One region of the Hahella chejuensis KCTC 2396 genome, then DNA from elsewhere that is predicted to be linked to it. Evidence: predicted binding sites of a transcription regulator. Region 1 holds the regulator's gene; the other holds the start of a gene.
The links. Region 1 encodes PhoB, which activates phosphate uptake and scavenging genes when phosphate is short. Its sites were predicted from a motif close to TGTCATANNNNTGTCANA; they were not measured.
Positions count from the first base shown of each region.

Region 1 (15,514 bases):
GGCGGCCAGGGAGGACCGCCCAGGACCAGAGTCGGTTTCTCCGCGTTGGCGAAGCCCGCATGCAGCCATAACGCCGCCAGCGCTAGCGTCAGATATTTATATATCGGCAACGCTGCCGGAGTACGCTGGCGAATATTGAAGGCTCCAGGTGTCAGGCGTGCCTGTGGGCGCGTTTGCGGCCTTGTCGCACACGTTGTAGCGGTGGACTGTTAGGCTGAACGAACCCTTCATTCATGATCAGTGGCCGCGCTAATTCGACATACGCGCTCATGGACATGCGCAGAATCTCACTGTGAGTGCCCGCGCTGAAGGCGATTTCTTCATTATTGCGCAGATGCTCGTCCATATAGACGGACATGCCGTACAGATTGCCGAAAGGAGGGATAGCGCCGACTTCACATTCCGCAAAATGGTCTTTGAAGTCTTCTTCGTCCGCCAATTCTATAAAATCCGTACCCATCGCACGCATGAAGCGGTCCCAGCGAATGCGCGATGTGGCGGGCATAACCGCCATCGCGAACTTGCCGTCCATCATGACAATCACGGTTTTTGCGAGCATCTTCCCGCAGATATGCGCGGACTGAGCAATCTCCTGGGCGGTATAAGCGGGGGAGTGCTGTATCGACACATACCGGACTTGGTGTCCATCGAGGAAGTTCTTCAGAGATTGTACAGGCATAAGCCACCTCCAGCCTGGATAAGAAACATTCGCTCTTATTAATTAAGATAGCCTATTAAGTTGCGATTGCAGCAAACAGAGGGACTGAAAGTTGGGAACTGGGTAACGGAAGGGAAAAAATTAAAGGGGAACCTGAGTTCCCCTTAATTGGATTTATCTGGCGAACGAGCCGTTATTGATTGGTTTTAACGGTCGCTTCCACGACGCCGACAACGCGACGGTTGGCGCTGCGGCCATCCGCTGTATTGTTGTCGCCGATTGGACGGGTTTCGCCATAGCCAACGCTGGAGATTCTCTCGCCAGCGATGCCGAAGCGCTCCACCACCATCTGACGCACAGCGCTGGCGCGCTTCTCGGACAGCTTCTGGTTGTAGGCGTCTTGGCCACGGTCGTCAGTGTGACCTTCCACAACGGCTTTAGTGTCTGGATACTGACGCATGAACTCCGCCAGTTTTTCCACTTCAGATACGAACTCATCTGTAATTGCGGCTGAGTTGGTCGGGAACGTCACGTTCAATGTAATGGTGACTGTTTCGCTCAGCTGGATGCGGCAGCCGCGGTTATCCACTTTGGCGCCATAAGGCGTGTCTGGGCATGCGTCCAGGCCGTCAGTGATGCCGTCGCGGTCGGTATCCAGCGGGCAGCCTCTGCTGTCGACTTTAGCGGCAGCTGGAGAGTTCGGGCACTGGTCTTTTTCATTCGGCACGCCGTCTGCGTCATCATCGCCGACAACTGGGCAGCCCGTAGCGTCTACGCGCGCACCGGCTTTGGTGTTGGGGCACTGATCCTTGTCATCAGTCACGCCGTCGCCGTCCGCGTCGCCGATCACCTCACATCCGCGAGCATCGACTGTGGCGCCGTAAGGCGTTCCAGGACAAGCGTCCTCATCGTCGTATACGCCGTCGCGGTCGCTATCTTTAGGCGCTGGCGCGGCGGAGGCGAACATGTAGGTGAAACCCAGGTTCAACATGGCGTCTTTCGTTTCGTCTTCATCGCCATATACGCCGCGGGCGTCAAAGCGCACGTCCATGGAGTCGCTGATAGCATGCTTGATGCCGGCGCCCAGATTGTACTGGGTTTCCTCGTCTTTGCCGCCGCCATCGTGTTTGAATCTATAATTGCCTGCGCCGCCGACTAGATATGGACGCCAAGCTTCGCCCTGGTTGAAGTGGTAGAGCGCATCCACGCGATAGAACACGCTATCGAGGTAGCCGGCGTTATGCTTGCGTTCCAGGTCCGCGGCTCCAATCAGGACTTCTGCGGAAATGGCAGGGGTGAAGTTGTATCCCAAACCTGCGGCTAAACTGGGATCGTCTTCGATTTGGCGCTCATGGTCGAAAAAGGTATAGCCGAGCAGGCCGGTGAAATAAGCGCCTTCTTCGCGACCGTCGGCGAACGCCGGCTGCGTGGAAGCAATAGCGCTCATCAGTAAAATGGATGGGAGTAGTTTTGCTTTCATTGCCACCTCTTTGTGTAATCTATACCCGGACCTTGTCGGCCCGGGGGAACTTTCCAAAATAAAACAGGGATTAAGGGAGTTATTGAGTTTCTTGATAAATGTGGACATCCCTTTGTGGGAACGGAATGGTGACGCCTTCTTCGTCGAAGCGTTTTTTCACATTCTCATGCATATCGAAATACAGCGGCCAATAGTCCGCAGTGGCGACCCAGGGACGCACAGCTAAATTGACGGAGCTGTCCGCCAGCGCCAATACGGCGATAACGGGAGCTGGGTCTTTCAATACGCGGGAGTCGGCTTCAAGCATTGATTTAATTATATTTTTCGCCTTGTCGATGTCGTCGCCGTAGCTGATGCCGAAAACCATGTCCACACGTCTGGTTGCTTCCGCTGCAATGTTGATCAAGGGGTTATTGGCCAGGTTGGAGTTGGGAATAATGACCCGGCGATTGTCCGGGGTCATCAAAATCGTCGTGAAGATCTGGATTTCCCTGACCGTACCGATATAGCCAGCTCCATCTATCACATCGCCAACCTTAAAAGGCTTGAACACCAGGATCATAATGCCGCTGGCGAAGTTCGACAGGTTGCCCTGTAGAGCCAGGCCTATAGCCAGACCGGCGGCGCCTAAAACAGCGATAAAGGAAGTCGTTTCAATGCCCACCATTTGCGCCACGCTGACCAGCAACATCGCCTTGAGGGCAACTGATGCAAGGCTGTGAACAAACTTGGTGAGTGTTGGATCAAACTTCTTCTGCAGGCGATCGTCAGTGAACTTGAGCGCCTTGCCGATCAGCCACATACCTACAATAAGAGTAATAATGGCGAGCAACAGTTGCGGCGCGTACTCCATCACCAATTCGACGCCCTTATCTAAATACTGATCTAGGTTCTCCATTGAGGACTCCTTAGCGGTTTTAGTTCTTATGCGTCAGCGCCCGCCACCTGGGATGGGTGGGGTTGGGTATTGCGTTGCAAAGGATGACGGCGAGCGCGCGGACATTGAAGCCAGACTTGCGCTAGTCTAGCAGAAGCCGGCGCTCTGCCAAGCGCTTTTACGCCAAGAATCCTGGCCTTAGCCGCGCAATAAGTGCATTTCCGTAGGCGTGACGAAAATCTGACGCAAATTCCAAGCTAGAGCTTACGAAAAGTTTTCATAACCGGATTCCCTCGATTTGGCGCTATTTGTGACATAATAGGCGCTATTTCCTGGAATTTTCGTCTTATTCGATAATCTACGTTCAGTAGCGGATTAACTTCTCATGTCGGACTTATTACTGCCTTTGCTGCAACGCACGTTGCCTCGCAGCGCTCTGCGGGTGGCTGCGCCACCGCTTATTCCTGAAGTTCGTCTGTATTTATTCGACCCTGCGGTGATGGAAGGGCCACTCTCTCATGATGAGGCCCAGGCCGTCGTCGCCGAACCGGCCTATTGGAGTTTTTGTTGGGCCAGCGGGCAGGTGTTGGCGCGATATATTCTCGATCATCCTGAGCTTGTAGCAGGTAAAACGGTGTGGGATATCGGAACAGGATCGGGTTTGGCGGCTATCGCTGCGGCGTTGGCTGGCGCGTCAGTTGTTCTGGCTTGTGATCTGGATTCGGCTGCGCAAGTCGCGGTGGGGGAGAATGCGGCGCTCAATGGCGTGCGGGTGAGGGTATGTGAGACGCTACCGACCGCCGACAATCCTGATGTGATCACTGCGGCGGATGTTCTCTATGATCGAGACAATCTGCAATGGTTGCCGGAATGGCGGGATAAAGCGTCTAAAGTGCTGTTAGCGGATTCGCGGGTGCGTAATCTGGCTGCGCCTGGATATGAGCTGAAGAAGACAGCATCCGGCAGAACGTTCCCTGATCTCAATGAGTTCGACGAGTTTAATGAAGTGAGAATTTACGAGAGCGGACGCCATATCCAAGACGAAAAAAAAGGCGACTAATCAGGTCGCCTCATTTGGAATAGGTTTTGGATTCCCATCCGCCGTTCCTTGGTAAAGCGCCATCCTGTGCGCCAACTTTGTCCTATTTTATTCCTGGATTAACTCCAAAAATTCCCTCAAGCATCATTCCTTATCCTTGCTTCCCTTCGCTTCCTGCGAAGAAACCATCCTGGCTGGATTCCATTTCCTTGTCTGCCTTGACGGTTGTAAATATACCTCGGGCCGAATGACGTTTTGGTGACAATCATCAAACGCGGGTGCGCCGCTTAACAAGGTCTGTTTATTAAAAGTTATATAAAACAATGTGTTATGAAATATCTCAGCAAGTGAATCCGTAATGATTACAGTAACTTCCGCTAATTTCCTACGTCTTTGTGAGATATCTCTTACAAACTTTTGGGCTGATTTCTTACTACTAATACATTAGTGCATTTTCTGTAGAAGCCTGCTTATTGAGGAAATTCTCCCCGGCGGCTTCAGTGGGAGACTTTGGGTGGACGGGCGGAGACCACCAGCCAGTTCGCCAGGAATACGCCCATCGCAATGCCGATAGTATTGGCCACAATATCTCCCAGGCTTCCATCCCGATAGGGAATCAAGCTTTGCAGGCCTTCAATGAGTAAGCCATAGCAAGTCATGGCGATAAAAACATGAAAGCCCCGGCTATTTTGGTGACTCCACATGGCCATCCCGCTCATTACGGCGAAGGAAAACGCATGTCGTATTTTATCGTTAACCGTTCCCAATGGTGTGTACTCATTGGGCGTGAGTGCGATGACGAGTCCTACCGCCATAAGTGCGTAGAAGGCGACGCGGGCGGGCCAATGCCCTCCAAGAAGGATCAAGCTTTTATATAATTGAGACAATCTGAACATGCGGAAGCGTTTCCCAGGCATCAAAACATGAAATTATATCTGTACGCCAACAAGCTGAGCATTACCATCTTGAGAGAAGGCAAATTGCCTTTACTTGGGCTGGCTGGCTTACACGACCCTTTTCTGATTCCAGAGCTTCCCGTGGCGGCGCCCCCTGTCAGAGATATCACACAAGCGGAGTTCGTGGCGGAAGTAAGGAGGCAATATGACGCCCTTCCAGAGGATCTGAGCAGTCTGGTCACGTTCGAGTACTATGTGCAGCAGGCCAAGCATAAGCGTAAAGAGATTGAAGCGATTTTATTGCAGGGCGCAGCGAGCGAACCCTTGTTTCTCAGTCCTCGGTTTTTGCTTTCGTTGGGCGTTCTCAGTCTGTTTGAATCTGTTGAGAGCGTTGCGCTTTGGCGGTTTCAGGGAGATCGCCACCGGGGCGTCGCATTACAGATAGATCCTGGCAAGGCGGGATTTTTGGAAGCGCATTATCAAGACTGCCCGCAGACGTTCAAAAAAGTCGAGTATTGTGATGAGAGGCCGCAAACCGGCGCATTCGGTTTTAGCCCTTTGTTCCAGCGCTCAACGGAGTTTTCCGGGGAGGGGGAGTGGCGCCTGTTGCGTCCGCTGGATACGGGACAGAAGCAAATACAATGGGATGGTGAGGCATTGTCCCTTTGTAAGTTTCCCTCCAACGCCATATCTGCGATCATGTTCGGCTGCGCTGTGGACCCTGAACTGCGGGATGCGTTGACGCAACTGCTTCAGGTGGATATGCGCTACCGTCATTTACAGACATTTCAAATGAAAATGAGCGCGTCCCGGTTTCGCTTGAGTGCGGAGCCTTTAAACTGAGCTTAACGGCGTTTCTCACTAATTTTTTGTATGAGGCAGAAAGGAAAAGAGCGTGAAATTATTCGCTAAAGGTTTTAACGACCTGCTGGAAGGGTTTCGCCTGATTCAGCATCCCAAACTGCGGGTCTTTGTCATTATCCCTTTGATTATCAATATATTGGTGTTTGTCGGCTTTATCTGGGGCATGAGCGCGTACTTCTCCGGTTGGGTGGACGCCATGGTCAGTTGGCTACCGGATTGGTTGTCTTTCTTGCGCTGGCTGGTATGGCTGGTCTTCGCCATTCTGGTGGGCGTACTGGTGTTTTATACCTTTGTGTTTGTGGCCACCCTGGTCGGCGCTCCTTTTTACGGCTTGCTGGCGGAACAGACGCAGAAGCTGCTGACCGGCAAAGAGGTGGATGAAGACACGCCCTGGAAGCAGGTGATCATGAATATTCCCGCCAGTGTTTGGCGTGAGATCAAGAAGCTTCTTTATTATCTTCCTCGTGCGCTGGGGTTATTATTGCTCAGCTTCATCCCTGTGGTGAACTTGGTGTCGCCGTTACTTTGGGCGGTATTCTCCTCCTGGATCATGGCGCTTGAGTTTGTGGACTACCCTGCGGATAACAACAAGCGCAAGATTGATGACGTGATTCGTTTCATGCGCGAGCGTCGCAGTCGGACGCTGGGCTTCGGTTTAGGCGTTTGGGGCAGTACTTTGATTCCTATCGTGAATTTGGTGTCCATGCAGGCGGCGGTCGCCGGCGGCGTTAAATTCTGGCTGGAAGAGCACGGTCAGTTACCTAAAGCGAACCCCGCTTCTGGCGCTGGAGTAGCGGTGAGGTGATCCTGCTGTGGCGGCGTGATAGCTACGCCGCCGCTTAAGTACTGAATAAAGTGGGAATTTTGTCAGACAGTGCTAGCCTTATAGTTATGTGATTAACGGAAAGTGTAGCTCTGACATGGCTTTAAAGGTGTTGGTGGTTGATGACGCGAGTTTCGTCCGTGATATGGTCAAGCGGGCGATGCGAACCTATTTTCCTCAGGTGACGGTGGAAGAAGCCATCAACGGGAAAAAAGCGCAGATCCTGATGAACAAGACGCACTATGACCTCATCCTGTGCGACTGGGAAATGCCGGAAATGTCAGGACTTGAGCTGTTGCAGTGGGCGCGTGGACAAGACGCCTACAAGAAAACGCCTTTCGTCATGGTGACCAGCCGGGGGGATCGTGGCCATGTGGTGGAGGCGGTGCAAAGCGGCGTTTCCGATTATCTGGGAAAGCCCTTCAGTCCTGAAATGCTGGCGCAGAAGGTCAATAAGCAACTGGCCGCCAAGCTTAAACGCGCTGCAGGTGAAAAGTCCTCTTCGGCCCGTCCGGGTTCTGATTCCGCTTCCGTATTGATGCAGGCGTCTGACAGCGCCAAGCAGGCCTCGGCGCCGGCCGTGACGCCAGGACCGTTTGCTGACAGCGCGGCCCTGTTGACTGGCGGCCCCACATCCCCTAAAAAATCAGCGCCGGACCCAACGTCAGGCAAGAAAGCGCTGGCGCAGATTCGTTTTGCTGAATTCAACCTGCCCTGCGTGATAAAAGCCATTACCCTGACGGAAGTGAAGGTCATCGCCAAGCGGGGGCAGAAGTTCCCGATGATCCTTGATCCTGCGGTAGTGGATATAGAAGTCGACGATGGCGAGACCCTGGAGCGGATCAACGGCTACGTGCATATGCTGCAGGCGGTGGAGAAGCGAGTGGATACCGACTTTATCAGCATTGTTATTCGGTTTGTGGATGAAGACCCGGATAAGATGGCGTCGTTATCCAAGTTTATCGCCAAATTCTAGACTTATTTAATCCCTCACGTCCTCGGCTTCCGCCAACGCTTCCGCAGACGCCATGCGGGTGCGCGGGAAGTGGCAGGTAAAAGTGCTGCCTGCGCCGATGTGGCTGGTGATTTCCAGCTCTCCGTCATGATTGATCAGGACATGTTTGACGATTGCGAGGCCCAGGCCTGTGCCGCCAGTGTCTGCGGCCCTTGAAGGGTCGGCGCGGTAAAAACGTTCCGTCAGTCTGGGGATGTGCAGGGGGTCAATGCCGATGCCGCTGTCCCTCACGGCGAAATGCACGCCTTTCTTATCCTCGAACCAGCGCACCCGAATTTCGCCATTGGGAGGTGTGTATTTCACCGCGTTCATAACGATGTTGGAAAAGGCGCTGTGTAGTTGCGTTTCGTTGCCGGTAAGCCCGGCTGCGCTCTCCAGACTCAACTCTATGCGATGGCCTTTTTCCTGACTCAGGGCGCGGGCGTCGTCGCAGATGGCGCGTAGCATGCTGTCCACATCCACCAGCGTGGCTTTGAAGTTGGAGCCGTCATTTTCAATGCGGGACAGCAGCAGTAAATCGTTGACCAGCGCTTCCATACGCTGCGCCTGCTGTTGCATTTGATTCATGGCGCGATTCCAGCGCGGAGGTAATTCGTCGGCATTATCGATGAGGGTTTCCAGATAGCCTGATATGACCGTCAATGGCGTGCGCAACTCATGTGATACGTTAGAGACGAAGTCTCGTCGCATCTCTTCCAGACGGTACAGGCGCGTCACGTCCTGCACCAATAGCAAACGATCGTCTTCTCCGAACAGTGTGATATGAAACTGTAACTTCAGGTTGGGATTATTGGGGGCGTTGAGGATCAACGGTTCCTGGTATTTCTTGGAAGCGAAGTAGCGTTTAAAAATGGGGGTGCGGATCAGGTTATAGATGAGCTGGCCGCGGTCAGTCGGGTACTTGAAGCCCAGCAGTTTCTCCGCGGATTGGTTCCACCAGTCCATAGCGCCCTCGCTGTTGGTCATGACGACGGCGTCTTTAAGGGCGTTGGTGGATTCCTGGATGCGGTCGATCATGGCTTGCAGCCGATCGCGGGAGCGATAGTGCTGAACCTGGAGGCGATGTATGCCATCGAACAGGTCTCCCCAGAGTCCGCGACTTTCGGGAGGGTCTTCCATTTTCGCCTGATACAGCCAGCGATGCATGCGAAACGCCTGGGTGAGCGTCCATCCCAGGTAGGCGGTAAGGCCGAACACTAGCGCCCAGGCCACTGAACCGATAATAAGGCCGACAATGATACAGCCCAGCAAACTGTAAACCAGTAGCCGTACATAATGACGCCAGTGATTGCGCATGCGTTTTATGAATACTTCTTTTGGAATTATTTATTATTTAAGACGGATCGCGGCGCTTATGGCGCTCGAGTCGAAAAGCGATAGCCCGTCCCACGCACGGTTTGAACCAAGTGATGATGACTGGGCTCCAGCGCCTTACGTAAACGTCGAATATGCACGTCCACCGTGCGTTCCTCCACGTAGACGTTGCCGCCCCAAACCTGATCCAAAAGCTGCCCGCGAGTATACACCCGTTCCTGATGCGTCATAAAGAACTGCAGGAGCTTGTATTCCGTGGGGCCCATGTTGAGCGCATCGCCCTTGGCGGTGACGCGGTGGCACACAGGATCGAGGCGCAGTCCTTCGACTTCAATGGGGGTTTCCATGCCTTGTACGGCGGTGCGGCGCAGCACTGCTTTCAGGCGCGCGACCAGTTCTCTGGGGGAGAATGGTTTGGTGATGTAATCGTCTGCGCCTACTTCCAAACCCTGGACTTTGTTGTCCTCTTCGGTTTTGGCGGTGAGCATGATGAGAGGGATTTCGGAGGTGTTCTGGTCGCGCTTCAATCTGCGTGCGAATTCAATGCCGCTGACGCCGGGAAGCATCCAGTCCAGCAGTATGAGGTCCGGCTTCTGATCTATGATCAATGCGTGCGCTTCCCGCGCGTCCCCTGCCTCCAGGTAGTCATAGTCGGCCATTTCCAGAGCGACTGCGATCATTTCCCGGATGGCGGGCTCATCGTCCACAATGAGAACTTGTTTGCTAGCCATGCAAAACACCTTTTTGAATACTCGATTGCCGAATTATTACAACGGCGTTTTGTTACAAGTATATGACAGGCGCTTAATTAATGTGATGGAAATGAGCCCGGCCGCTTATAGCCGGGCAAAGCGAAGCGGGGTAAGCCTAGGGGCGGAATAAAAACTCCAGAACCAAACCAAGGAAAACGGCGGCTCCGACCCAGTGATTGTTGAGGAACGCCTTGAAACAGTGCTGGGAGCTGCGGTCGCGAATCAAGTGTTGTTGATACACAAACAGCACGGCGACGATGATTAGAGACACCTGATAATAAACGCCCAGTTCGTGTTGCGCGCCAACCATGAACAGCACGCCCAGGGTCAATACCTGCAGGCCCGCCACGGCTGCGCGATCCGCCTCGCCAAATAGAATAGCCGTGGACTTGACCCCGATTTTGAGGTCGTCTTCCCGGTCCGCCATCGCGTACATGGTGTCGTAAGCGACGGTCCACACCACGGTCGCGGTATACAAGAGCCATGCTTGCTGTGGCACTGCGTCGAGTTCTGCGGCGAAAGCCATGGGGATGCCCCAGGCGAAGGCCGCGCCCAGTACGACCTGGGGCAGGTAAGTGTGGCGTTTCATGAAAGGGTAAGTGGAGGCCAGCGCCAGCGCTCCGGCTGAGAGGTAAATCGTCAAGGCGTTGGTGAACAGCACCAGGATAAAAGAAACGCCAACTAGAATGCCGAATAAGGTAAGCGCCTCTTTTTCCGTCACCTGGTTCTGCGCAAACGGACGGCCTTTTGTACGCTCGACGTGCATGTCTATACGGCGATCAGCGTAGTCGTTGATGACGCAGCCGGCGGAGCGCATCAGTAGCACGCCGAAAACGAAGATGAACAGGTTTTTGAGTGAGGGGGCTCCTTCTGACGCCAGCCATAGCGCCCACAGCGTCGGCCAAAGCAGCAGGTAAGTTCCGATAGGGCGGTTCAGTCGCGTGAGGCCGATATAAACAGGCAATCTTGCTTTGAATTGCTCCGCTACGGATGGAAGTGGACGCCCTTGGGATTTCATAGCCAAACAGAATCCTGATTTAGTGTGTGGTTTGAAACTGCGTTCAAGCTCAGCCGCCCAGCAACCTGTTTTCCGCCTGTTCAACCTGATCCGCCGAACCATGCAGAATCAGTGTATCGCCGGGCTGCAGAACAAAGTCGCCGGCAGGGTCGAAGAACTCCTCATCTCCGCGCCGAATACTGTCGACATTGCAGGCCGCCAGCTTCATCTGCGCCAGAGTGCGATGACAGCTGTAAGCGCCGTCCGGCAGCGTTAGCGCATGCAGTTTTTCCAGCGGCGTACCGTCAGCGCTGACCAACTGGGAGTTAATGCCCGGGTAATAACCATGCAGCATTTTGTAGCGGTTACGGCGCACTTCCTCAATCTGACGATGGATCTTCCTGGCCGGCGCGCCCATAAGAGTAAGCACTTGAGTCACCAACATCAAGCTGGCCTCCAGCGTCTCCGGCACGATCTCCGTGGCGCCTGCTTCCTGCAGCAAGGGCATCTTGGAGTCATCCGCGGTGCGCACCAGAATAGGCACTTTAGAGCCGGTGGAGCGCACCTTACGGATCACCGCCAGGCTTTTGTCCACATCCGCGTAAGTAATGATAATCAGTCGTGCTCTCTCCAGGCCCAGGGCCTTGAGGATATCCAATCGCTCGGAATCGCCAAAGTGGACTGGTTCGCCCGCGGCGGCCGCTTCTTTTACTCGCACCGGGTCTTTATCCACGGCGGTCATGGGCATGGCGCTACGGCGCATGAAACGGGCGACGGTTTGGCCAACGCGACCAAAACCGCATACGATGGCGTGTCCTTCCAGCTCGGAACAGGCGTCAGTCAGCGCTTCCACACGGGTCTGGGCTATGCCCTGGTCTTTATTGGACGGGAATCTGGCGCTGAGATGGCGAGCCAGATTCATCAGCCAGGGCGTCAGGGTGATGCTGAGAATGACCGTGGTGATCACTACTGCGCCGGCTTGCTTGGATATGAGTTGGAACTTTTCTCCCAGCGCAAACAGGGCGAAGCCAAACTCGCCGCCCTGAGCCAGATAAAGTCCTGTTTTCAGCGCGACGGCTCTGTCTTTCTGATGGCGATAGGCGAGGGCGCCGATCAGCGTCGCCTTGGCCAGCAGGAGCAGGGCGGTGATAAGTAAGATCCACGGCCAGTTGGCGAGCACTTCCTGAAAGTCGACGATCATACCCACGCTGATAAAGAACAGGCCCAGCAGAAGGTCGCGGAACGGACGGATATCCGCCTCGATCTGATGTTTATAATGGGTCTCCGACAGCATCATGCCGGCGATGAAAGCGCCCAGCGCCATGGATAAGCCAAAGCTGTGGGTTAACGCCGCCGCAAGCAGGGACACCATCAGCACAGTCAGAACGAACAGCTCCTCCGAATGAGACTTGGCGACTTCCGTGAAAATAATCGGCAGCAGGTACTTGCCGATGGCCAGCATCAGGGCGAACAACAGCACGCCTTTACCCAGGGTGATAGCAAGAGCCAAGGCCAGTGAGCTATCCGAGCCTCCGGCCAGGAACGGAATCAGAATCAAGAAGATAACCGCCGCCAGATCCTGGAACAGCAACACACCCATGGACATGACGCCGTGAGGCTGGCCCAGTTCGTTACGCTGCACCAGCTCTTTGCTGACTACCGCTGTAGAGGAAAGCGCCAGGGCTCCGGCGATGATAATGGCCTCTTCCGTACTGGCTTGGAACAGCCGGGCGACGCCAAATATCACCAGGCTGCTCACAGCGACTTGCCAGCCGCCCAGGTTGAACACCACCTTGCGTAAAGCAATCATCTTAGCCAGGGAGAACTCCAGCCCAAGGGAGAACAGCAGGAAAACCACGCCAAACTCCGCCAGCACCTGGATGGTTTCCACGTCGTCCACCCAGCCCAAAGCGGTGGGACCGACGCCGAGACCCACCGCGAGGTAAGCCAGGACAGAGGGAATGTTCATGCGCCGGAACAGCGACGATACGACGACCGCCGCGGTTATCAGCACCAAAAACTGACTCAGATTAGCTTCATGCATAAGAGGTAAGGAACCAACATCGCCTGTTAGTGAATTGGTTTAGCGCCCGGGCGGGCTCGGCTTAAAGGCCTTTTACGGCGTAAATGCCAGGCGCATTGCGCCAGTAGCCTTTGTAGTCCATGCCGTAACCGAATATATAGCGGTCGGCGACTTCCAGGCCAGTGAAGTTGCACTTCTGGCCGGGATAGACTTTGCGTTCATGCTGCTTGTCCACCAGTACGGCGGTGTAGACTTTCTCCGGTTGCTTGCCCTCGCAGTAGTCGCAGATGGCGTGCAAAGTGGTCCCTTCATCAAGAATATCGTCGAGGATCAGAATTGTGCGCCCTTCCAGGGTTTCCGCCGGCTCCACTTTCCATTTCAGACCGCCGCCGCTGGTCTGGTTGTTATAGCGGGTAGCGTGAATATAACTGACTTCCAGAGGAAAGCGCAGCTTGGGCAGCAGCTTGCCTGCGAACACGACGCCGCCGGTCATCACGCAATACACCAAAGGGTTGCTGTCTTTCAGCTGCGCCGTGATTTCCTGCGCCAGGCGCTCAATAGCCTGGTCTACCTGTGCTTCGTCGAAAAGGCAGTCTGCTTCCTGAAATACCTGCTGCATGTTTTCCATATTATGGGACATTGGAATTACCTGAGAGTTACCGTTGTAATGATGAATTTTCTAAGATTCTGAATAAGTTATAGGCTTTGTCGGCGACGCTGGCGTCCCAACAACGGCTAGTATAACGATTTAGCCCCGGAATGACTTGATCAATGCCTGCCGGAACCTTATAAATGCACTCACTGTGAATCAGGCGTTTTACCATAAATAAGAAGCTCTTTGCGGCTTTTTTGACAAAATTGAATAGGATACTGTGATGCGTAAATGGCAATGTGTGGTGTGCGGATACATTTATGATGAGGCGGAAGGCTGGCCCGAAGACGGTATCGCTCCCGGAACTCGCTGGGAAGATGTGCCGGAAGACTGGATTTGTCCAGACTGCGGCGTCGGCAAAGAAGACTTTGAAATGATTCAAATCGGTTAATTCGCTCTCTAAGCCGCTCAACTCTCTACTGAAAATTAAAAGGATATGTCATGCCGGATACTGCGCCCATTGTCATTATCGGAACCGGCCTCGCCGGCTATACGCTGGCCCGTGAGTTCCGCAAACTCAACAAAGACGCGCCAGTGCTGATGCTGACGGCGGACGACGGCCACTCATACTCCAAGCCCATGCTCTCCACCGGCTTCGCCAAGGCTAAAACCGCGGATCAGCTGTCCATGGCCGATCCCGGCAAGATGGCGGAGCAACTCAATATTGATGTGCGCACCTTCGCGACGGTGACGGCGCTTGATCCGGACGGACATCGTCTGTTTATCGGCGAAGAGGCGGTGGCGTACAGCAAGCTGGTATTGGCCTGGGGCGCGGATCTTATTCATCTGAATATTCCCGGCTCCGGCGCAGGCAAGGTGTTCGCGGTCAACGATCTGATGGACTACCGACGCATCCGGGACGCTCTGCATGACAAGAAGAAAGTTGCGATTCTTGGCGCGGGTCTGATTGGCTGTGAGTTCGCCAACGATCTGTTACAGGGAGGTTATCACGTCGAACTGATTGCGCCTTCCGATACCGCGCTGCCCGGGATGCTGCCAAAGGCGGCTGGCGATGCGGTGGTGAAAGGCTTACAGGCGCAGGGCGCGGTCTTTCATTTGGGGCAGGTGGCGACGGCGGTGGAGGAGGCGGGCGATGGCGTGGAATTGACGCTGGATAACGGGGTCAAAGTGCAGGCGGATATCGTGTTGTCAGCCGTAGGACTGCGGCCGCGTACGACGCTAGCCAAGCACGCTGGCGTTCAGGTTAACCGCGGTATCGTAGTGGACCGGGAAATGCGCACCAGCGCAGCGGACATCTATGCATTAGGCGACTGCGCGGAAGTGGACGGCCATGTACTTTTATACGTGCTGCCTTTGATGGCCTGCGCTAAAGCGTTGGCGAAAAGTCTGGCTGGCGAGCCTACCAAAGTCAGTTACGGGGTAATGCCGGTAGTGGTGAAAACCCCCGCCTGTCCGGTCGTAGTGGCTCCGCCTCCAGTTGGCGCCGAAGGCGAATGGCGAGTGGAGCAGTCTGGCGACTGTGACGTGAGGGCCCTGTTCGTTAATGCTGACGGCGCGCTGGAAGGGTTTGCGCTAACCGGCTCGCATGTGATGGAAAAGCAGAAACTGGCTCAGCAATTGGACCCCATTCATAACGACTGAACGGGGCCCTCACCGGCTCAGCCCTGACCTTTGGTGCGGGTGCTGGGCTTCTTCTCCTGACTCTTCTTCTCGATAAATGAGTAAATCAGGCCGGCGATATCCTTGCCCGTCGCGGTTTCTATACCTTCCAGGCCGGGCGAAGAGTTCACCTCCATCACCAACGGACCATGATTGGAGCGCAGCAGGTCGACGCCGGCTACGTTTAAGCCCATGACGCGGGCGGCTCTCACCGCTGTCGAGCGTTCTTCCGGGGTAATCTTGATGACGGACGCCTGGCCGCCCCGGTGCAGGTTGGAGCGAAACTCGCCCGGCTGCGCCTGTCTTTTCATGGCGGCGACGACTTTGTCGCCGACGACGAAGCAGCGGATATCGGCGCCGCCAGCTTCCTTGATGAACTCTTGCACCAGAATGTTGGCTTTCAAGCCCATAAAGGCTTCGATGACGCTTTCCGCGGCCTTGCGGGTTTCCGCCAGAACCACGCCGATGCCTTGCGTGCCTTCCAGCAACTTGATAACCAGCGGC
Region 1 is NC_007645.1:757,176-772,689, forward strand. It holds gene HCH_RS03440 (substrate-binding periplasmic protein) at 1-110, opposite strand, end outside; gene HCH_RS03445 (aminoacyl-tRNA deacylase) at 152-679, opposite strand; gene HCH_RS03450 (OmpA family protein) at 852-2,138, opposite strand; gene HCH_RS03455 (mechanosensitive ion channel family protein) at 2,218-3,036, opposite strand; gene HCH_RS03460 (class I SAM-dependent methyltransferase) at 3,401-4,075, shown strand; gene HCH_RS32950 (VanZ family protein) at 4,552-4,950, opposite strand; gene HCH_RS03470 (DUF2971 domain-containing protein) at 4,978-5,793, shown strand; gene cysZ (sulfate transporter CysZ) at 5,846-6,619, shown strand; gene HCH_RS03480 (response regulator) at 6,735-7,613, shown strand; gene phoR (phosphate regulon sensor histidine kinase PhoR) at 7,620-8,948, opposite strand; gene phoB (phosphate regulon transcriptional regulator PhoB) at 9,005-9,697, opposite strand; gene ubiA (4-hydroxybenzoate octaprenyltransferase) at 9,834-10,736, opposite strand; gene HCH_RS03500 (monovalent cation:proton antiporter family protein) at 10,786-12,759, opposite strand; gene HCH_RS03505 (hypoxanthine-guanine phosphoribosyltransferase) at 12,821-13,378, opposite strand; gene rd (rubredoxin) at 13,614-13,781, shown strand; gene HCH_RS03515 (NAD(P)/FAD-dependent oxidoreductase) at 13,832-14,992, shown strand; gene rimK (30S ribosomal protein S6--L-glutamate ligase) at 15,010-15,514, opposite strand, start outside.

Region 2 (15,514 bases), 280 kb from region 1:
TCCGTCTTTCAACGGCAATGTAGGCTGGGCGAGCGTCAAGGGGGAGAAAACCAGTTATGGCGCGCCGCCGCCCGCCTCATCCGAGTCCAGTCCTGAAGAAACGTCCGTCAGCGACGCCAGCGGCCACAACGATAACGGCGACACCCAGACCGCCAACGACGAAGCCTGCGTCAGCGGCGATCCCGTGAGCATGATCACCGGCGAGGAGCTACTGGACCTGGTGGACTTCACCTTGCCCGGTCCCATGCCTTTGGTGTGGAAACGCACCTACAAGTCTTCCAACAACCATCAGCGCGGCCTGGGCGTGGGCTGGACCCACCTGTTGTGTCAGACCCTGGAAGAGGACAACGGCCGCATCACTTTCACCAGCGACGAAGGCCGCTATATCGACTTCCCGCGTCCCCTGATCGAACAGTCCAGCCGCAACGCGGCGGAGCGCATGACCCTGCATCGGGTGGACGAGAACACCTATGCGCTGCAACAGCTGGGACAACCGGATAAAGTCTTCGTCGGCGGCAATGGCGCCTATCGCCTGGAAGCCCTGATAGACGCCCTGGGCAATCGCATCGACATCGCCTATTGGCAGGACGTGGAAGGTTATGCGCATCCCATCACTATCCTGCAAGCCAACTGGGGACCGCGCCTGCATATCCTGCACAACGCCCAGGGCCTGATGTGCGAGATTCAGTCGATCCAGAGCAACGGCGCCTTCGCAACCCTGGCGAGCTACGACTATGACGAACAGCAGGACCTGATCCGCGCCGCAGACCGGGCCGGCGCCAGCGAAAGCTACGCCTACCGGAATCACATCATCACCCGCCGCACCCTGAAAACCGGCTTCAGCTTCTATTTTGAATGGAGCCAGTACAGCCCCAGCGGCAAGTGTCTGCGTCAGTGGGGCGATCGCGGCATTTACGATTACCGTTTCGAGTGGGATACCCAGAACAAAGTCTCCCACGCCTTCGACAGCAACGGCGGCAAGACCACTTACTACTACGACCACCGCGGCAAGATCATCAAGGAAATCGATCCCGAGGGCGGGGTCACGCGCATGGCCTACAACAAGAACGGCCAGCTGATCGAGCACATAGACCCGGAAGGCGGCGTCACCCGCTACGTCTACGACGAGCAGGGCTTATTGACGCAACTGACCGACGCCGCCGGCGCGACCTACAAAATCCGTTACAACCACCGCGGCCAGCCGGTGGAAATGATCAATCCCCTGGGCCACAGCTGGCGTCGCGAGTACAACGGCAAAGGGCTGCTGACCTGCGTCACCGATCCGCTCGGCAACCAGACCCGCTACGCCTACAACGAACGCGGCCTGCCGCAAACCATCACCGACGCCGCAGGCAATGAAAAAACCTTCGTCTGGAACGCCATGGCGCAGCTGGTCAGCGAAAGCGTCAACGGCCGTCGCACCGAGTACCTGCTGAACGAAGACGGCGATATCGGCGCGGTTGTGGATGCGGACCAGCGCACCACCGAGTACGAATATGACCTGCTCGGCAACGTCACCCGCGTACAGCATCTGGACGGCTCCGCCGTGCAGCTGCGCTACAACGCCAACAGCCAGCTCACTCACTTTATCGACGCCGCCGGTCGCTGCACGGAATACCTGTACGACGGCCTGTCCCAGGTGCGCAAAAAGATCGACGCCAACGGGCAGGTGTTTGAATACCTGTACGACAAAGAACGCAACCTGATTGGCCTGATCAACGAGAAGGGCGAGCGCTACAAGCTGGGTTACGACCGCAATGAACGCCTGATTCGGGAGATCGGCTTCGACGGCCGCATGCAGGAATACCAGTACAACCGCGCCGGGCATCTGATCGCCCATCTGGAAGGCGCGCATCTCGATATCCCCTCGGAACAAGCCAACACCACCCGTTTCAGCCGCGACCCGTTGGGCCGACTGCGGGAAAAACACAGCCCGGACGGCGAAGTCAGCCAGTTCCACTACGATGCGGCGGGACGGCTTACTGAGGCGAGCAATCCCCACCGACAATTGCGCTTCGCCTACAACGCCCTGGGCCAGTTAACCGAAGAGCGTCAGGACCAGCATGTGCTGCGTCATGATTACGATCCCCTGGGCCTGCGCACGCAAACCCAGTTAGCGGACGGAACCCGGCTCAACTTCGCCTACGACCAGCATGGCCTGTTCAGCGAAGCCCGCTACAACGACCACCTGCTGACGCAGATCACCCGGGATGAACAGGGCCGCGAAATCGCTCGCCAGCAGGGCGCGCTGCAATCCCAGTATGAATACGACCTGATGGGCCGCCTGAGCCGCCATCGCGTCAGCCATGAAGCCACTAAAACGCAGCTGATCGACCGTCGTTATCAGTACGACCACCATGGCAATCTGGCGCTGATCGACGATCTGCAAAAAGGCGCGACCCGCTACCATTACGACGCCCTGGACCGCCTCAAGCAGGTGGAGAGCTACTGCAACGAACAGTTCGACTTCGACCCGGCGGGAAATATTCTCTCAGACACTCAGTCAGGCGTATCGCACACCAAAAAAGCCAACCGGCTGGACTTTTATGGTGATCGCCACTTTGACTATGACGACGCCGGCAACCTAGTTCGAGAGCGCCGCGGCAAAGGCGGCAAACTGGAAACCCGCTACGTTTACAACAAGCAGAATCAGCTGGTCGCGGTGGAGAAAGACGGTCAGCGCACCGAGTACCGTTATGACGCCTTGGGCCGCCGTATCTCCAAACAGGACGCCTTCGGGCAGACGGAATTCCTGTGGAACGGCGACGTGCTGCTGTCCGAACAACGCCAGCACCTGCGCAAAGTCTACGTCTACGAACCCGACACCTTCCGTCCGCTGGCGTTCATCCAGGACGAAAAAGTCTACCACTACCACCTGGATCACCTGGGTACGCCCCAGGAAATGACCGACTCCGAAGGAACCCTGGTCTGGTCCGCCCGCTACAAAGCCTACGGCGCCCTGGCCCTGCAAGACGTAGAAAGCGTCCACAACCCGCTACGCTTCCAAGGTCAGTATTACGATGAAGAAACCGGCTTCCATTACAACCGCCACCGGTACTATGATCCCCAAAGCGGTCGCTTCATCAACCAGGACCCCATCGGCCTCCTGGGCGGCGCCAATGCATACCAGTATGCGCCGAATCCGGTGGGATGGGTTGACCCGTTTGGGTTGACGGCGAAGCCGGGAGATTGTCCTCCGACTTCCCCTGCACTCAAGGACAGTGTTTACAGTGCTGAGAATATCGCACAGCGTGCAGCTGAATTTAACTATCTGCGTGAGTTGGATATAAAAAATAACGCCATGTTATCAGCTCAACAAAGGGCTAAGCTGATCATGGAAGATATAGCGCAAATGCCTGCGCTAAAATCAATCATTGCAAAAGTCAAAGAAATGGACCCTAGCGCCAAAGTTGGCTTTAGAGGAAGTATGACCACAGGCATGAAAGGACCACACAAGCTTGGTCAAGCGAAGCAGAGAGTAAAATTCGATGAAAGCGTTGCTTTCAAAAATGATAAACCCTATACAGATGAGCAGGGTTGGGATGTCGACTTTTTTGTTGTTAGTGACAAACTAAAGCAACATGCCAACATCCCTTGGCAGGGGCTAAGGTTTATTGCTTCAGAAGAGCTAACTTCAAATATAAATGAGTTAGAGAGTCAACTAAAAACCAGATACCCGAAAGGACAAGAATTGAAAAATAAAAAATACAAAAACACAAATGAAGACCCAACTGGAATAAAAGGTAAGGAAGAGGTGGACTTTAGGATCTGGAGCAATGATGAAATTGAAAACAAAATTAAAGAAGGCGACTCACCAGTTTTCTTTGAAAACTAACTAATTTACGTATTATGAGGAAGAAAATGAAAGCAGAAGGCTTCATGGGAATAATTGGAATAAAACCAATATTTGATATTTATGAGACTTGCAATATTTTAAAAAAAATATTCGACTTTATAGAATTTACAGAAATGGACCGCGACGATACAATATCCTTCATAGCTCGTAACGATGAGTTTTATATTGCTTTATATGGAGCCACTAAGGAAGCATCAGAGGGAACATATAGCTTTTGCTACAATAGTTATTCTAGTCGTCTCATTCCAGGCGAAATTCTAGAAAATGTTAGTATTGAAGAGCTTTCAATTCACAAAATATCTAACAGGTACGACATATCATCTCATTTGGCAAAATACCTATCAGAACATTCAACGCTTATTGCATTTAGTTGATTATAATCACCTTTCACTAATACAAGTGATCGATATTCGCCTAGAATGAAAATTTTGTCACTACCACTTCGATTACCTGCCCCTAGAAGATGACAAGAAAGAAAGCGCCCTAGACTGATCCGTGCTACAGCGCCTGTGGGATGTTGGTGCTCCAGATCATGAAAGAGCCCACAACCCGCTACGCTTCCAAGGGCAGTATTACGACGAAGAAACCGGCTTCCATTACAACCGCCACCGGTACTATGATCCCCAAAGCGGCCGCTTCATCAACCAAGCCCCCATCGGCCTCCTGGGCGGCGCCAATGCCTACCAATATGCGCCAAATCCGGTGGGATGGGTTGATCCGTTTGGGTTGACGGCAAAAAAAGAAAGCCCTAAGAGGCAATTTGATGCAATCGCTGCTACGAGCATGGATGTTCTCAACTATCCTGCTCGCACTCCAGCAGCACTGGCTGCCGCTGATAAAGTAATAGAAATGATGGATAAGGCACAAATAGGCAGAAAAAAGGAGAGAATGATAGGAGCTATCGTTCATAAGGACGGAACTGTAAGCGTTGCAATTTCAGGGAACCCAGAACAAGTAGACTTGATCAAAAATAGATTGGAAGCCGCGGGTGAGAAATTGCCCGAAGGATACCGTTGGGCGCCAAGCTCTGTTGATACCAGTGGGTTACGTATAGTCAATACTCCGACAGGAGAGCACTTTGCAGGTGGGCAAACTTGTGCAGAGCCCAAAGTATTCCAGAGCGGACATGACTCACCTGCTGTGGGTATTGGTATTGTTTCGCGCGCAAATAAGACGGGCAAACATAGCGCTGGAGTAAATGGTAGAACTGATATTGCAAACCCTTGCCTGAGTTGTGACGACCCGATTAATAGGGCAAAAATCATTAAAGGTAATACAGGAAATGGCTCATGATTACCGATTGGCTGACATATATAACTCGCTTTGATCCTGCTTTTAGGGAACACATCAAAGGGGCGTCATCAAGTCGTATTCTTCACCTTGAGAGGCTTCTCGGTTTTGAGCTTCCCGGTGAATACAAAGATTTTCTTAATCTGTTAGGTGACGACAGCTATAATTTGGACTTAATCTATAATGGAACAACGAACCTAGAGGATATTATCGACTTTTACGAGCAACCCATCGAGCCAGGGGACGAAGAACTATTCTCAGAATATTTTGTTATTGGTCTCGGCCCTCCTCCAACCGAGATGCTATTGATAGCTAAAAATGAAAACCCCGGATCTATAACACTAGGAGAGCCTCCTGGAATAATATCGCACGCATCTTCATTAGAAAATTTGTTGTACCACAAAGTATTTACTCGATTTGAGATCGGCAGTAAGAAATTTAGATCTGCATCGATATCACAAGAATCTATTAAACAAGAGATGTTAATAAATTGGGCTAGTTCTGAAAATTTTTATATAGAAGAGTTTTCCGATAAGATGAATATCTGTGTAACTAAAAACAATACAGCAGCATTATTGGGGACTCCTCCTTCTCAATCAACCCATAAAACATGGGTTCTCATTGGGTCAGATGATCGTGACTATGTTAAATATCTTGAGAAATCACTTGAGAAGTCATTTAAATTGAGAATGGACCAATCATGCTAGGCTTGGCAAACCTCGGGGAGATCAATAAGCCAAATCAAGACGCTTGGCTTCTTCAGTTAAAAAAGCTAAAGAAAAAGCGTTAGAGATTGGTAAAGAGCCATTTGACATTGAAGGACTAAGAAAATATTGGGTCTCTCTATACGAAAAGCACTTTTCAAATGAGATAAATGATAAGGAAATCGCCCAGCAGAATCGCTGAAGTTGTAAAATAACTATATATAGTAGACATCAGAGCATAATGTATATGGCAACCAGCCATCCTCTCCAAAAACACTTTCCAACGAGTCTTGCGATTTTTACTCGGGTATTCGGCTTCGGAGAAAGTCATTTATTCAATGAAAGTACTCCTTCTGAGAGGCTCACCGCATATAACTTTAATCAGAGACTCCTTAAGCTCTCAGATAGAGAAAGACTTGAGCAAATATGAAAGTCATATAAAAACGGACAAGAAAATGGCAAGTAAAGACGTAAGAATACCTGAAATGTACTTAAGGAAGATTGAAGCCGCAATTGGCTCCACCATCGACCCAAGCGAGGAGAGTATGTTTTCAAGCTTTCAAGAAGTTGATGAAATAACGAAGTCACGAGCCAGGGATATTTACTACAATCTGGATGAATTGAGAGCTGAAAGTTATCTTAAGTATGTACTATCAGAGAAGCTCGACCGCAGTCATATCTTTTCATTTTTAATAGACGTAATAATTGGCGGTATGGATCTGGACGAATGGGCCAGGGAGGAACTAAGCTCTTCGAGCCGCGATTGATAGAGATAAAAGTGTTCAAAAATCCATATTAACCAAGTCATGCTTTGGCCAAGTTTTATTGGACGTAATAACAATGGAAGAAAATCAAATAGAAGCCAGCATAATCACAGACAGCACCAATGGAATTCTAAGCATCACTGTCATTTTTAGTAACATAGGAGAAACAAGCTACTTCCTGGACAAAAAGCTTACCTTCCATAATGGCATATACACAATTTCATGCTTGTCATTAAATGCAGAAGGAAAAGAGATAAAAAGAAGGATAAATATAAAAGTAAAGCCGTCTTCGTTTCCTGATGACTATATAGAAATCAAGCCTCATAGTTCATACAGGGGTAGCCTTGTTCTAAATGAGTACTTCAACCTACCTGAGTCCGGAAGCATTTCGATACAGTACCAGGCTTCGGCCAGAAACCCTGTAACAGGGGATATTGACGTCATTAATTCAGCCATAACAGAAATAGAAATTGGAGACTAAGGCATCTCTGATGCAGCGAGTATTATCATTCAGTCACTAAGAGTGATCTGAAATACTCCATATAAACCATTCCAAAAACTATCCCCCTGCACTACTCCGCCTATGAAAATCCCAGATTTCCACCATCACGCATACTGCCCAGAGATGCACAGAGACTCAAACGTTCGGACGATTGGCTGGTTGGGGGATTCTGTTCCGAGTATTGGACCCAATCCTGATTTCGTGTTGGAGATTCTGCAGCATTTCCGGCAATGTCATTTTGCCCATGATGGGGAGTTGGGCAAACATGCGTGTGAGATGTGTGATGCTGACGAGAGGTTTCATGGGGAGTTCTGGGTTGAGATAGGCGATATTCGTTATGTTCTGCCTTTGGCGGCTTTTCATTATATAAACGTCCATGACTACCAATTGCCTGCTCAGTTTGTAGAGGATTTACTCCTGCACTGGCGCTCCGAGGCGTCGTTATCCTGCCGGGATGGAAGTTGCGCTGCGAGAAGTAAGGACAGAAAGGGCTTTGAATGGCGTAGTGAGGTCAGTTGTATTCCCCGGGGGCCTGTGAAAAAGTGGTGGCGATTCTGGCTCCAATAATTTTGTGATACGGATAGCACTCAGCAGCTCAGGGTATTCGCCTTCTATTCACTGCTTACAACAGGACACCGATATGACATTACCAAAGGAGCTAATTCCGCTCTTCGCACTGGTCGCCGCCTCTTCTCTATCTCTCGCGTCCGATAAGGCCCCGGGTTGGGTGACGGAGGGTCCTTACGTAGTGGAGAAGGCGTTCTCTTTCGAACTCCCTCTGGAGGTTCTGGCCAACAAGTTATTTGTTGAAGTCGAAGTTGGCGGCGCTCCCCGGCGTTTTGTTTTTGACACGGGTTCGCCATCGATGATGAGCGCGAAGCTTGCGAAGGAGTTAGGCCTTAAAGTCATCGACAAGCGTAAAGGAAGAGATTCTCACGGGGCGATTGTCGAAAGTGAGATTGTGCAGGCGGATTTGAATGTTGGGGGGACGGTTTTTCATAAAACGCCGCTCTTTGTAGCGGATTTTCCAAAGACGGCGCAGTGCTTGTTTGATGGCGTACTCGGCTCCGAAGTGCTGCCGCTCTGCGCCTGGCAGATCGACTTGTCCTCCTCCGTGCTGCGTTGTCATTCCGAGTTATCGAAGCTCGACCATCTTGATAAAGCCAAAAAGCAGACTCTGTATGATTTTGGTTATCCGCATGCGCCGATATTCGATATTCAGTTCGCGGACAAGGCCAAAAGCAAGGCAATGTTTGATACCGGTTCGCCAGAGTATCTGGCGGTTTCTCCTCCTGATTTTGAGGGCGCAAAGCACAACGGCGGCGTTGGCGACAGCCTTTCGGGCTCAGGCTCCCTTGGCGCTTCCCTTGGCGGCGTCGCGCCGAATAAAGAGCAACTGCAGATGCAGCTCAAAACTCTATCCATCGGTAACGTTGAGATGGGGAAAGTCGGCGCCTTGTTGCGAGAGTCGCCGCCCAGCCTGATCGGCGCATCTGTACTGGAGCACTTCATCGTCACCCTTGATTCACGATCTTCCTCTGCTTACTTTCTCCCGTATCGCGACGGGCCTTTCTCGCGCTCGACCTATGGCTTTTCTCTGAACTTTGAAGAGTCTCCGACGGTCTCCCTGATTTGGGACGACTCCCCCGCTAAAGCGGCTGGCTTACGCGTCGGCCACCGCATCGCGTCTATTAACGGAGAGCCGGCCACCACCTCTTGCGAAGGCATTCGCAGCGCCATGCGCGCGATGTCGGAAGGCGACGTCATTGAGCTCACGTGGGAGGGCGGCGCGGCCAAGCTGAACAGGGAAAGAACGTTAACGGACTAATACCCGTTAACGTTCGAATGCGGAAGCAATGACGAAGCGCTGCTTTCCGTACTCCGTTCAGTAATACAAAAACAGCTTCAGGTCATCAAAGTACACGTCGTTGTCGTTACCGGCTTTGCGCACGCCTCCCATGCTGATGCGCAGGGTGCGGGCGCCGCTGGGGAGCTGGCCTGAGACTTGGCGGGCTTCCCAGGATTGCGAGCTGTTGCTGGTGAGCACGTCATCTCCCGCCCATTCCAATTCGGCGCCGCTGGCGTCCAGGGCGGTCAGTTGCAGACGGGGTTCATCAGCGCCGCTCCAGGTGGAGAGCATGGCGCTGAATTCCGCGTAGGCGTGGCCAGCGTCTATTTCCGTGGCGTAGGCGGAGACATCAATTTCCTGTATGACCTGCTCCTCGCAGCAGTCGGAAGGCGCACCTTTGCCAAAGCCGCGTCCAGCGAAATAATAGGTTCCTTCAGCGGGCCCAAAGCCGCCGTTGTCGTTAGCGGTGATGGCGTTCATCATGCCTTTTTGCAGATCCCAGCCACTCATGTCCCCTGCTTCCCCGTCGCCATTGACGATCAGATTATCGGTGCGGGTTCCGGCGATATCGAAGCTGGCGACGTCGCTCCAGGCCGACCAGTTCATATGCTCGTCGCGCACCCTGGCGCGCCAATGCCAGGTAGTCCCCGGGCGCAGCGCCAGTTCTGGACGGCTCTGACCGGCGTAAGCGTCATAGCTGGAGGTATGCGAGTTCTGTTCGTCGTAACGTTTATTCCAGCGGTAATAGTCATCGCCGCCCACGCGTACAGGACCGGCGTTCAGCATGTCGCTCAGCTTCAGGTTGAAGATATCCGCATCCGCCTGGGTATCGATGGCGACATAGCCGCTTTCATAATTGCCCTCGACCTCATCGGCGGGACCGTAATAAAGGTTTTGGCGACGCGTGCGATTCCCCCAGATGTCGAAGACCGCTCCGTCAAACTCAGCGCTTTCCGACACCTGCCAGTGCACCGCGCGCACCGCTTCCGGCATGGCCACCTGCACGCCCAGCTCAACGGCGCTGGCGTCCTGCTCACCGGTTCCCGCCGTCACCAGCGGCAGATTGATATTGTCTTCGACGGAGAAGGTGAGGCTGTCCACCACAGCGAATTCCGTATCGCCATCAAAGCCGCCTTTCTTGCGCTCCAGCGTCATCGTCGGCGCGTCACCGAAATGGAAGGTCAGCAGGTTGTAGCCGAACTCGCTGCGGCTGATCTCGAAGGTGTCGTAGTCGCGGATCTGCATGGCCTGATGGTCCGCGTCGTCCAGCGGTTCGATGTAGCCGGAGGCGCTGGCGGCGTTGAGCCACAGGTGATTCACATCCCGGGACTGACCACGGGAATAAGCGTGCGTGTGCCCGAAGAGATGCCCGGTCACTGCGCCGGTGCGAGCGCTGTATTGCTCCAGCTCCGCCACCATTTCGCAACTGCCGATGCTCTCTCCGACGTTCCACATTTCCGACAGACAACCGTGATGGAACATCCCCAATACAAAGTGTTTGCCCTGCACTTCCGCATCATTCAGGGTCTCTTTCAGCCACTGACGCTGCACCGCCAGCGTATCCCGATTAAAAGCGCCATGGGCGCCGGAAATGGAATAGCTGTCCAGGCCGACCAGTCGTAAGTCCAGATAATCCAGGTAGTACCACTTGTCTTCGTAGCCAATCGAGCCGTTTTCCGGCGGCGCCATGTAGCTGCGATACAGCCTCAGCTCGGCGTCGCTGTAATAATCGTGATTGCCGGGCACGGTCACCAGCGGCACATAGGGCGTGATGGCGGCGAGGCTGCCGAACAACTGCTCGCGCCAGTGCTGGCGATTGCCGCCCACCTGCACCACATCGCCGGAGATCGTGATGGCGGCGATATTTTCCGCGCAGGTCTGCGGTTGCGCCGCGTCGCATTCATGTTGCAGAAAGCCCTGATTCACCACATTGGTGAGCACTTTGGCGTACTCGTCCCGATCCAACTGGGTGTCGCTCAACGCGATGATGCGCGCCTGCTCCACCCCATCCCCCGCCTGGGGCCAGGTTTTAAAAGCGTAACGCGGCGTCGCACGCTGTTCTCCCAGCACCTTGGTGACCACATAGTACTCATACAAGGTATTGGAGCTGAGCTGATGTATCGGCGCCTTGCGCACCAGGCCGTCAAGGGAATGGGACTCCGCGCTGACGCGGGTGAACTCGCCCTTGCCGTCGAAGGGGCGCACCCATATTTCCGCATTGCTCTCTGCGGTTTCGAACATGACCGTCATCTGATCAGACGCCGGCGCCTGTAAATAGGGCTGCACAATAAAGTCCGGCGCGGTGGCGCTCGTGGGAGGCTCGACATCGGAGCCGGGGGGATCGGTGGGGTCCTGGTCGCCGGAACAACCGGCCAGAGCGAATGCGAGACCGCAGGCCAACCAAGCAAGTCGTTTATGAAGCATGAGATATTCCTTGTATTGTATTAATCCGACAGCCAAATTGCGTCCGTCTATTTGTCTGAAGCGACAGGGCCTGCGCATGTCAGCCCTTGTCGCCCACGGCTTGTCGCTGCGCAGGCGCATCCAGGCGCCTGGTTATTAACAGGTCCATATCAGAGCCATGCTAATAACTGGCGAATCATCTGGTTCGGACCAAGATAAAGTTGGAATATTTCATTGGAATTTCCATAAAATTTCATAAACAAGGCAGTTTTATTACTACTGGTACGAACCAGATTGTCATATTTATGTCACGCCGATTCGCTGTAATGCGCTAAAGCCAACACCGGACGCGGGACCGCGCCGGACAAGTCGTAAGGAATGTATCGTGAATCAGGCCGCCGCCTATCTGTCTCTCGCCGCCAAACTACAACAGCGCATTGTCAACGGTGAGCTGCCCGCGGGCAGTAAACTTCCCTCGGAGCGCGCCCTGTGCGGCCAGTTCGAGGTCTCCCGCGTCAGCGCCCGCGATGCTCTGCATGCGCTGGAGTCGCAAGGGTTGATCTATCGTTTGAATCGTATGGGCTGGTTCGTGGCGCCGCCGGTGTTTATCTACGATCCCACCCGCAGCAGCAGTATTCAGGAAGAAGCGATCTCCCAGCATCGGGCGCTGACCACAGAATTACTCAGCGCCGCACAGGAGACGCCACCGATTCAGGTCAGCAAAGCGCTGAAACAGGCGCCGACGCAGAGCGCCGTTGTCGTCACCCGTCGCCGCGCAGTGGATCAGCGCTGGGTATTGCTGGAAATCTGCTACTTTAGGGAATCCGCCTTCCCCGATCTGCTCTCCCATGATCTGGCCAAGTCCCTCACTGCGCTGGTGCGGGAGCAATACGGCTACCGGGCCAGAGAGCTGGACGTCAGCATCTCCTCCTCTCCACTCAGCCCCAGCCACGCGCAACACCTGCAGGTGCGGGAAGGCTGCCCCTCCCTGAAGCTGGAGCGACAGGTGAAAGTCGCCGGAGAACCTATCGCGCTGGAACGGGAATTCTGGCTGCATGACGCCATTGAAATGCGAGTGAAAGGACAAGGTAGCTGAAAGCATGCGCGAAGACGCCGATGTAAGATTTATCCCTCTCAAGACAAACCAACTCAGCGAGGCGTTCGCCGCGTACAAAGCGGGACTCTATACGTCCATCGACACCGCATTCGGATGGGATGAAGACTATCAAACCCAGCGCTTCCATCGCAGCTACGCCGTGGAGGATCTTTATTGGATCTTCAGAGCCGACAACCGGGTCGGCCTGATCTGCTATCGGTTGCTTGAGGACGCGTTGCATCTGCATTTGGCGTTGATCTTTAAGGAAGCGCAAAGGCAGGGACTGGGTTCGCAGGTGATGGAGCAACTGCGCCGCCTGACGCAGGACAACAATCGTCCCGTCACCCTGTCCAGCTTTAAAAGCAATCCTGACGCCGTACGTTTTTACCAACGCCACGGCTACCGGATCACCGGGGAAGACGCACATTTTTTCGAGCTGACGCGTGACTGCAATCAGCGCGACTAGCCAGGGTTCTCCGCATACCAGCGTTTCACGGAGGCGGCGATTTTTTCCAGGGGTAACACGTCATCGGCGGCGTTGAGTTTCACCGCCGCGCCGGGCATACCCCACACCACGCTGGAGGCTTCATCCTGGGCGATGGTGTAGGCGCCGGCTTCATGCAGACGCAGCAGTCCAGCGGCGCCGTCTTTGCCCATGCCTGTCAGCAGTGCCGCCATGGCGTTGGCGCCGGCGGCGCTGACAATAGAGTCGAACAGCACATCCACGCTGGGACGATGACGATTCACCGGCGGCGCTTCGCTGAGCCGGCACACATACTTGGCTCCGGTGCGCACCACTTCGAGGTGATATTCGCCGGGAGCGATATACACCCGTCCCATGGTGATAGGGGCGTTGTCGTAGGCCTCCTCCACCTTCATAGGCAGACGCCGGTCCAGGCGTTCCGCAAAGGAGCGTGAGAAGGCGCCGGGAATATGCTGGGCGATGACGATGCCCGGCAGATCCATGTTCAACCCGTCCAACAGATCGCGAATGGCGTCCAGCCCGCCGGTGGAAGCGCCGACGGCGATCAGCTTATCCGTGGTGGCGAAAACCGGTTGCGGCCTCTCGCCGACGGCGGCTTTTTGGTGCTGCGTCTGCAAACGCTGTTGCTTGAGCAGCAATTTATCGTGGGGGATGCGCGCGGCGGTAATGACTTTATCAATAATTTCCTGCGCCTTTTCTTCGATGCCCTCGCGCAGATCGATCTTGGGTTTGGCGATGAAATCCACCGCGCCGTATTCCAGCGCATCCAGGGTCACAGCGGCGCCCTGTTCGGTCAGACTGGAAATCATCACCACCGGCATGGGACGCAGGCGCATCAGATTGCGCAGGAAGGTGAGCCCGTCCATGCGCGGCATTTCCACATCCAGGGTGATGACGTCTGGACTGAGCGCCTTGATTTTATCCCGCGCCTGATAAGGGTCGCCGGCGGTATCCACCACTTCCAGACAGGGCGATTGATTAAGTATTTCCACCAGAATTTTGCGCATCAACGCAGAATCATCCACCACCAGGACTTTGTATACCTTCCCCGCTCCGCTGCTCATAATGTTCCTCGCCATCATTCGTTCCAATGCGCCGGAAACCTCTACCCCGGTCAGAACAGGTCCACATCTCCCGCTACCTTGGTGTGGCTTAACTCGTCCATATAATGCTCTTCACGCTGGATCACCGTGTCGTTGTGCAAAGATTTCAGACGCTTCATCATGACTTTGCCGTTGGTGGGGTCATACAAAATCTTACGTGGGTAATCGCCGCCGACGTCTTCTGATGCGATCTTGAAACCATCCACTTCCAGATAACGGCGCACAAACTCGATATTCTTGTCTCCTACGCTGCTCATGCCGCGGATCACATTGGCGCCACCGAATATTTTCACTTCCAGCGTGCTGCGCTTGCCGGTAAGTTTCATGACGTCATTGATCAGATGCTCCATGGCGTAGTTGCCGTAGCGGAACGCGTCGCTGAGGATATCCATGCGGCCGCCGCCGGCGTTTTGCGGCAGCATAAAGTGATTCATACCGCCGATGCCGGAAGCCGGATCGCGCACGCAGGCGGAGATGCAGGAACCCAGCACAGTGCCAATCAATTCCTGCTGGTTGGTGACGTAATACTCCCCGGGCATGATCTTGGCCATAAAACGGCCCTGGTTCTGCACCCAGAAGCGGTTGACACTCTGGAACCATGGCAGACTCAGCGGCGGCGGTTGCGGTTTTTTCTGAGCGGAATTCACGCTAAGTCACCTTCTGATAGATGGTTTGCCCCAGGGAGACGAATTCACTGGACACCCCATGCAGGGATTCAGAGTGCCCCATGATCAGGTAGCCTGTGTCCACCAGGCTGTCCGCATAGCGGGCAATGAGTTTCTGTTTGGTTTCGCGATCGAAATAGATCACTACGTTACGACAAAAAATCACATGGAATTTGTGCTGGAAAGAGAATGGCTTAATCAGGTTTACCTGTATGAATTCGATATTCTTCTGCAGCTCCGAAGATACCCGCGCCATGCCTGCGTTGGTCCCCTTGCCGCGTAATAACCAGCGTTTCTTGACCGGCGTGGGAATCGATTCGACGCGCTCCAGGGGATAAACGCCGCGCTGTGCTTTACCCAGCACCTCAGTGTCGATGTCGGACGCAGTGATCCGCCAGCTCATCTTGGAGCCCTCTGTGGCCTCCGCCAGGGTCATGGCGATAGAGTAGGTTTCCTCTCCTGTAGAACAGCCCGCGGACCACACTCGAAACTCCTTGACGCCGGCACTGGCGTATTCCGGAACGACTTTATCGCGCAAAAACACAAAGTGATGGTTTTCCCGGAAAAAGGACGTGAGGTTGGTGGTCAACGCATTGATAAAATGGGTGAACTCTTCGTCCTTATGCCGCTCCAGGTAGGCCACGTACTGATCGAAGTTGCTCAGCTTCAGAGCGCGCACCCGCTTGGCCAGACGTGAGTAGAACATTTCATACTTGTTGTTCTGCACCACAATCCCGGTATGGTCATAGCTCAGCGCGCTGAGCTTAGCGAAATGCTCCTGGGTGAAGTTAAATTCCC
Region 2 is NC_007645.1:472,243-487,756, reverse strand. It holds gene HCH_RS02170 (RHS repeat-associated core domain-containing protein) at 1-3,835, shown strand, start outside; gene HCH_RS02165 (hypothetical protein) at 3,862-4,230, shown strand; gene HCH_RS34960 (RHS repeat-associated core domain-containing protein) at 4,352-5,149, shown strand; gene HCH_RS02155 (SMI1/KNR4 family protein) at 5,146-5,853, shown strand; gene HCH_RS02150 (hypothetical protein) at 6,189-6,617, shown strand; gene HCH_RS02145 (hypothetical protein) at 6,691-7,095, shown strand; gene HCH_RS02135 (aspartyl protease family protein) at 7,757-8,944, shown strand; gene HCH_RS02130 (purple acid phosphatase family protein) at 9,002-11,389, opposite strand; gene HCH_RS02125 (UTRA domain-containing protein) at 11,754-12,464, shown strand; gene HCH_RS02120 (GNAT family N-acetyltransferase) at 12,469-12,930, shown strand; gene HCH_RS02115 (protein-glutamate methylesterase/protein-glutamine glutaminase) at 12,927-14,012, opposite strand; gene cheD (chemoreceptor glutamine deamidase CheD) at 14,063-14,698, opposite strand; gene HCH_RS02105 (CheR family methyltransferase) at 14,700-15,514, opposite strand, start outside.
Region 2: a site for PhoB is predicted at 11,664-11,681, ahead of HCH_RS02125 (UTRA domain-containing protein). Genes of this name have one in related genera too.